2 linked regions of the Glaciimonas sp. CA11.2 genome follow. Each later gene encodes a partner of the first gene's protein in a complex. Links are inferred from orthologs where the notes say so. Each region holds a gene or a part of one and is shown on either strand. Other genes may lie near its edges. The genes, in order: uvrA and mfd.

The links.
Region 2: the proteins of uvrA (region 1) and mfd are in contact, whole or in part, in a crystal structure (PDB 4DFC), measured with the Escherichia coli proteins. The link is inferred for Glaciimonas sp. CA11.2 from one-to-one orthologs.

What each region holds. Positions count from the first base shown.
Region 1 is NZ_JAVIWL010000001.1:1,343,070-1,346,752, forward strand. What follows is about bases 202-3,561. They hold uvrA (excinuclease ABC subunit UvrA), read left to right. Parts: upstream 202-511; coding sequence 512-3,361; downstream 3,362-3,561. Outside these bases: RGU75_RS05715 (MFS transporter), read right to left, coding at 1-31; RGU75_RS05725 (phytanoyl-CoA dioxygenase family protein), read left to right, coding at 3,599-3,683. UniProt on the Escherichia coli protein: The UvrABC repair system catalyzes the recognition and processing of DNA lesions. UvrA is an ATPase and a DNA-binding protein. A damage recognition complex composed of 2 UvrA and 2 UvrB subunits scans DNA for abnormalities.
Region 2 is NZ_JAVIWL010000001.1:3,948,548-3,952,975, forward strand. Bases 42-4,146 are described here. They hold mfd (transcription-repair coupling factor), read right to left. Parts: upstream 3,806-4,146; coding sequence 242-3,805; downstream 42-241. In the rest of the region: ispD (2-C-methyl-D-erythritol 4-phosphate cytidylyltransferase), read left to right, coding at 4,324-4,428. UniProt on the Escherichia coli protein: Couples transcription and DNA repair by recognizing RNA polymerase (RNAP) stalled at DNA lesions. Mediates ATP-dependent release of RNAP and its truncated transcript from the DNA, and recruitment of nucleotide excision repair machinery to the damaged site.

The sequences.
Region 1 (3,683 bases):
ATGCACTCGATCGAATTTCAGCGCTATTCATGCGTTGACTATCGTCAGGAGAGCCTGGATCTGATTCTGCCCTTGGGGCAATGGCGGGTGTAGATAACGAGCTAGTCATGTGGAGTTTTGTCATGCCTTGCTAGCAAGGCGAGTAAATGGGGGTAATTGAGGGCGTTGGCGACATTGCATTCGTCTGTGCAATCTTCATCCAAGGACTAAAGTATAGCGGCGTATATGACGACGATGTTCGAAACCCGTTATGATATCAGGTTGACCCTTTTCCGTTGATTGCTTGGCAGTTAATAAACAAATCTGGCAAGGCGCTTAAAGAATCTACTGGCTTATGGCTGATCCCACGCATGTTTCGGCTGGTACGAGATGTGATTGCCAGAGATGCTTAGGTATTATTTTAATGCTAGTTAGACGCCGGGCTCGACGGTAACGAAGCGGTAATTCAGAACAAGTAAGCTGCAACTCCAACATAAACTATCGCCGTAAATATTTACGCAGAAAGCTGTTAATGGAAGAAATTCGCATCCGGGGTGCACGTACGCACAACCTCAAAAACATCAATCTGGACTTGCCTCGTAATAAACTGATTGTCATTACCGGTTTATCTGGTTCTGGCAAGTCGTCGCTGGCTTTCGATACGCTGTATGCGGAAGGTCAGCGTCGTTACGTCGAATCACTGTCTTCCTATGCGCGCCAGTTTTTGCAGTTGATGGAAAAACCGGATGTCGATTTGATCGAAGGTCTTTCTCCTGCCATTTCTATTGAGCAAAAAGCGACTTCGCACAATCCGCGTTCAACGGTCGGTACCGTCACTGAAATTCACGATTATTTGCGTCTGCTGTACGCACGGGTTGGCACGCCCTATTGCCCTGATCATCCTGAGAAACCGTTAGCTGCGCAATCTGTGTCGCAAATGGTTGACGCGGTGCTGGCAATGCCGGATGAGACCAAGCTGATGATTTTGGCGCCAGTGGTGGCGAATCGAAAAGGCGAACATGTCGATCTGTTTGAAAACATGCAAGCGCAAGGTTTTGTTCGATTCCGGATTCAAAGCGGTACTAACAAGGCAAAGATTTATGAAGTCGATGATTTGCCGAAGCTGAAAAAAACCGAGAAGCACACCATTGACGTGGTGATTGATCGCGTGAAGGTAAAAGAGGACATCAAGCAGCGATTGGCAGAAAGTTTCGAGACCGCATTGCGTCTGGCCGAAGGACGCGCCATTGCACTGGAAATGGATGGCGGCGCTGAACACATGTTTTCGAACAAATTCGCCTGCCCGACTTGTGGCTATTCTCTGCAAGAGCTTGAGCCACGCCTGTTCTCTTTCAACAATCCGATGGGCGCGTGTCCGGAATGTGATGGGCTTGGTCATATCGAGTTCTTTGATCCCAGGCGGATCGTTGCTTTTCCGAACCTGTCGCTTGCCAGTGGTGCAGTAAAAGGGTGGGATCGACGCAATCAATTTTACTTCCAGATGTTATCGAATCTTGCTGCGCATTACGCATTCGATCTGGATATGCCATTTGAAAAACTGCCTGAAAAAGCGCAGCAAGTTGTGTTGTATGGTTCGGGGCGCGAGACGATTCCGTTCACGTATATTAACGAGCGTGGCAAGGCAGTGATCAAAGATCATACCTTTGAAGGCGTGGTCAACAATCTACAGCGCCGCTACCGCGAAACTGATTCGATGGCGGTCAAGGAAGAGCTTGCCAAGTTCATCAACGAGAAAGAGTGTCCGTCCTGCCACGGTGCGCGTCTGCGAATCGAGGCACGCTTCGTTAAGGTCGGCAATGGCAAGCAAGAGCGCGCCATTTACGAGGTGGCGGCGACGCCATTGCGCGAGACTTTGCATTTCTTTGAAAAGCTGAAACTGACCGGCGCGAAGAAAGAAATCGCCGACCGGATTATCAAGGAAATCATTTCACGTTTGACCTTCCTCAACAATGTCGGACTCGATTATTTGTCGCTGGAACGCAGCGCCGATACGTTGTCCGGTGGCGAAGCGCAACGCATCCGCCTGGCATCGCAAATCGGCTCTGGCCTGACCGGCGTTATGTACGTACTGGATGAGCCGTCCATCGGTTTGCATCAACGCGACAATGACCGGTTGATTGAAACGCTGCGTCATTTGCGTGATATTGGGAACAGCGTTTTGGTCGTTGAGCATGACGAGGATGCCATTCGCACCGCTGATTACGTGGTCGACATGGGTCTCGGCGCTGGCGTGCATGGAGGCGAGATTATTGCTCAGGGCACGCTCGCCGAAATTCTCAAAAGTAAAAAATCACTGACGGCGAAATATCTGAACGGCACACTCAAAATTGCTGTTCCGAAAAAGCGTACACCAGCCGATCCGGATCGACAATTCATCATCTCCGGCGCTAGCGGAAACAACCTAAAAAACGTCACGATGCGGTTGCCAGTCGGATTACTGACTTGCGTCACTGGCGTCTCTGGCTCTGGCAAATCAACGCTGGTCAATGACACGCTATATCATGCCGCGTCGCGCCATTTATATGGCTCGCAAGCCGAACCGGCGGCGCATGAATCGATCAGCGGACTGGAACATTTCGACAAAGTTATTTCCGTCGATCAGGCGCCTATCGGACGTACTCCGCGCTCCAATCCTGCAACCTATACCGGCCTGTTTACACCGATCCGCGATTTGTTCTCTGGCGTGCCGATGGCGAAAGAACGCGGCTATAACGCCGGACGTTTTTCGTTCAACGTCAAAGGCGGTCGTTGCGAAGCGTGTCAGGGCGATGGCGTGATCAAAGTCGAGATGCACTTTTTGCCGGATGTCTATGTTCCCTGCGATGTGTGCCACGGAAAGCGTTATAACCGCGAAACGCTAGAGGTCCAATACAAGGGAAAAAATATCACTCAGGTGTTGGCAATGACGGTCGAAGAAGCGTATGAATTCTTCAAACCTGTGCCGGTGATCGCGCGAAAATTGCATACATTGCTAGATGTTGGTCTCGGTTATATTCGTCTGGGCCAAAGCGCTACAACGCTTTCTGGTGGCGAAGCGCAACGGGTCAAGTTGTCGCTCGAATTATCCAAACGCGATACCGGTCGCACACTGTACATCCTGGATGAGCCGACTACCGGTCTGCACTTCCACGACATCGATTTATTACTGAAAGTGATTCATCGTTTGCGTGATCAGGGTAATACTTTAGTGATCATCGAACACAATCTGGATGTGATTAAAACCGCCGACTGGTTGGTTGATCTGGGTCCGGAAGGTGGCGCTGGAGGCGGGCTGATTATTGCAACAGGAACGCCGGAAGATGTGGCTAAAAATCCGAATAGTGTGACGGGAAAATATCTCGCCCCGCTGTTGGAAAAATAAAAGCAATTGCACACGCGCAAGAGGATAATAGCATTACAGGAAGGTAGCAGAGCGAGTAAGCGCTAAGCGCCAAAGATCGATCCGGTACGGCGCAACATAGGCGTACCAGGATCGGCGAATAGCGCTCGACTTGGATGTTCGGTAACGCGTCGTTATCGATCAGCTCTGCGGCTTCTGCCTTGTTTTGTTTTGTTTTGCTTACGTTTTGCGCTTTCTTCCAACCATAGGAACGTCGTAATGAACAGCACCCCTCTTTCCGCCGAACAAATTGCGGCATTTGAAACAGACGGTTTTCTGATATTGCCACGCTTGGTGTCGACCA
Region 2 (4,428 bases), 2.6 Mb from region 1 along the record:
AATACGTGTTTTTTAATACCTGCTAATTGATCCGTTGATCCGTTGATCCGTTTATCCATCTACACATCTCAACCGTATTTATAATATTGGTTGAAATCTTGATTCGACTGAATAATGTGGTCGATTTATTACTTTAATTAGCCTGACTTGATATTGATTCAACTTTAGTATTATAAAAGTCTCAAGTGGCCTAAAAACCTCAAGGACTTTGGATACAGTTAAATCAAATTGAAAAAAGTTATTAGCCAATGAGCGCCCGGATCGTTGCCTTCACCTGATTCACGCGTGCAGCCAAATCCGGCATGGGGATAGTAATACGTAATTTGTCCTGACCATTGAGTTTGATGTGGCGATTCTTTTGGATCAATTCGATAATCCGCATGGCATCGATGGGTGGATTCGGGGCGAACTGTAGTAATGCCGCTTCTGAATGGGCGTCAATTTTAACGATACCAACCGGCTTGGCCGCCACACGGAGTCGATGCGTTTCGATCAGGGCTTTCGCCGGATCTGGCAATTTGCCAAAACGATCAATCAATTCTTCCTGAAGATCGTCAATCTTATCCTGCACATTGCAATTCGCCAAACGCTTGTATAGCGACAAACGCTCGTGGACATCGCCGCAATAGTCGCTAGGCAACAATGCAGGAACGTGCAGATTTATTTCGGTCATGGTCGAGAGTGGTGCGGCCAAATCTGGCTCTTTGCCATTTTTGAGTGACCGTACAGCCTCGTTGAGCATGTCGGAATAAAGTTGAAAGCCGATTTCGTGCATTTCGCCAGATTGATTGTCGCCTAGCACTTCTCCGGCACCTCGGATTTCCAGATCATGCATTGCTAGATAAAAACCGCTACCGAGTTCTTCCATTTGCTGGATGGCGTCGAGGCGACGTTGGGCAAGCTTGGTCAGTCCTTGTACGTCGTTTACCAACAAATAGGCGTAAGCCTGATGATGCGAACGTCCGACCCGACCGCGTAACTGATGTAGTTGCGCCAGGCCGAATTTGTCAGCGCGATGCATGATGATGGTATTTGCCGTGGGAACGTCAATGCCGGTTTCAATGATGGTGGTGCATAACAAGATGTTAAAGCGCTGTGCAACGAAATCACGCATCACTTTTTCGAGATCGCGCTCGTGCATCTGTCCATGCGCGACTGCAATGCGGGCTTCTGGCAACAGGACTTCCAGCATTGCCTTACGATTCAGGATGGTGTCGACTTCATTGTGTAAAAAGTAGACTTGACCGCCGCGTTTGAGCTCACGCAAGCAGGCCTCACGAATGGTAGATTCATCTTCACTGCGCACAAATGTTTTGATTGCCAGACGCTTTTGCGGTGCGGTTGCGATAATCGAAAAGTCACGTAGTCCTTCGAGTGCCATGCCAAGGGTACGTGGAATCGGAGTTGCTGTCAGCGTCAGGACATCGACTTCGGCTCGTAACGATTTCAGTACTTCTTTTTGACGAACACCAAAGCGATGCTCTTCATCGATAATGACCAATCCCAAACGCGCAAATTTAACGTCGTCCGATAACAGCTTATGCGTACCGATGACGATGTCGATAGTACCGTCGGCCATGCCTTTCATCGCTTGCGTGATTTCTTTTCCTGAACGGAAGCGCGATAGCTCTGCAATCTTAACCGGCCAGTCCGCAAATCGGTCTGCAAAGGTTTGTGCATGCTGCTCCGCCAGCAAAGTGGTCGGCGCCAAAATGGCTACCTGTTTGCCGCCGAGCACGGCGACAAACGTTGCGCGCAAGGCGACTTCTGTTTTGCCGAATCCTACGTCGCCGCAAATCAAGCGATCCATTGGCTTTCCACTGGTCATATCACCGATCACCGCATTAATTGCAGCGGCTTGATCAACCGTCTCTTCAAAACCAAAACTTTCGGCAAAGGTGGCGTAGTCATGGGCCGAGTATTCGAAGGTATGACCTTGACGTAATGCACGACGCGCATACAAATTCAGTAATTCGGCAGCAGTATCGCGCACTTGTTGTGCGGCTTTGCGTTTGGCTTTTTCCCATTGACCGGAGCCGAGCGCGTGCAAAGGCGCATCTTCGGGAGATGCACCGGAATAACGTGAGATGACGTGTAGCTGCGATACTGGCACGTAAAGCTTGGTATCTTTGGCATATTCGAGATGCAGGAACTCAGTTTCACCTTCACCAAGATCCATGCTGACCAGTCCCATGTAACGGCCGATCCCATGATTAATGTGGACTACCGGATCGCCGATCTTGAGTTCCGACAAATCGCGGACCATCGATTCGACCTGCGTTGCGCCTTCCTGTTTTTTCTTGCCGATACGCCGCCCGGAGCCTGCGTATAGTTCGGTTTCGGTGATGAAGGCGAAATCGTTGAGTTCGAACCCGACGTGTAGCGGGGCCACGCCCAGCATCAACTTCGACGACGAGGTGACAAAATCGGTGTAACTCTCGGATAGTTGCAGCGGTAGATTGTATTCGGTGAAATATTGCTGAAGCGTCTCGCGTCGGCCATTTGACTCAGCGCAGATCAACACCCGTTTGCCTGTTTGCAAAAGATAGCCACGCAAATTGGTAAGGGGGTCTTCAATCCGCCGGTTGACTGCTATATTTGGTATAGCAGCAGATAACGTTGGTGAAGAGGATACTGTTGCGGGTAATTCCGTAGTCGCTGATTCAGTATTGCTATCGTTGGCTAATCCGTCATCCTGTTGAATAATCCACCGTCCATGCGGTTTTACCAATTTGAAGAAATCTTCGTCACTGAGAAAAATCGTTTCTGGCGCAAGTAAAGGTCGTTCTCGATCAGATTTTAAAAACCTGTAACGCGATTGCGTATCGGTCCAGAAGCGCATGATCGCGTCATTAATATCGCCGACCAAAGCGAAGGTTGTGTTCTCTGGCAGATATTCAAATAATGTCGCAGTCCCATCAAAAAATAGCGGCAAATAATATTCGATACCGGCGGAAGCGATACCGTTGCCGATGTCTTTATAAATGGCTGAACGGGATGGATCACCCTCAAATACTTCACGCCACCGACTGCGAAAGGCAGTACGCGCAGTTTCATCCATTGGAAACTCACGTCCTGGGAGTAAACGTATTTCTTTGACCGGATATAAGGAACGTTGCGTATCGGCATCAAAAGTACGAATAGTCTCAATGGTGTCGCCGAACAAATCGATGCGGTAGGGGAGAACTGAACCCATCGGAAAAATGTCGATCAATCCGCCGCGGACAGAATATTCGCCGGGTGAGATCACTTGCGTGACGTGACTGTAACCTGCCAATGTCAATTGCGATTTCAGGCGCGCTTCATCCAGTATCTCGCCCTGCTTAAAAAAGAAAGTGTAAGCAGCCAGAAACGAGGGCGGTGCCATGCGCACTAAAGCGGTGGTCGCCGGGACGATCAATAAGTCGCAATGCCCATTTTGAATTTCATACAACGTGGCGAGGCGCTCCGACACCAGATCCTGATGCGGTGAGAAGGCATCGTAGGGAAGCGTCTCCCAATCCGGCAGCAGATGGCAACGCAAACTGCTGCGATTTTGAAACTTAGGCGCAGTGTCGCTGTTTTCACTCTTAGTGCCGCTTTTAGCGTCGGTTTCCTTCTGATGTTGCTCGGCAAACCATGGAATCTCGGAAAGGAGTCGTTGCGCGTCGGTGGCGTTGGCGACAATCACTGTCAACATTTGTTGCCGGGATTTCAGCGTTATCGCAGCGTGGGCCAACGCGTAAGCATCCGCTGAGCCATGGACGGCTGGCAGCATGAAACGAGCGCCCGGTTTGGGCAGCGATTTATCTAGATCAAAGTACATCTGGCTTTTGGTTTTGATGTGGGAACCTATTTAAGAACAAAATACGCGGTCATGGTCGGAGCGCATGTGCTGCCCATCCTCCAACCCAGCTGAAGAGTGTCGTGTCGTTCTTGACATGACTTTGACCATACCAGCACAGCGAGAGTGAAGGATAATAATAATCGGCTTCAGCGACGCGGCGACTGGAGAAGGCCAAAAAAGCCACAATTAACCTGTATTGACAGTTAAAATTCAGTGCAACATTATAAACTACGGCGCCATTGTCTATTCGTCAGCCTTATTATGTGGGATGCCAGCGCGGTCGTCTCAGGGTTAGGCGGTATTTATGCGCTGTGTTCGGAAACTTTCTAATCGACAATAACTTCATAAATCTGCGTGGATTGACCACGACTGCGGTTAGCTTGTAGAGAAGCACACGATCTTTTAAAAGATGTCGCGCTGGAAGTGATGTGTCGATGAGAGACCTGCGCAACCCTTGACCAAATGTTCTTTTTTTTAATTTCACCATATTCAATCGCATGCATTCGTCACGTAATTTCGCTTTGATTCCTGCAGCTGGTATAGGCGCGCGCTTGGGTGCCGATTATCCTAAGCAATACTTGCCGCTGGCGGGCAAAGCCATG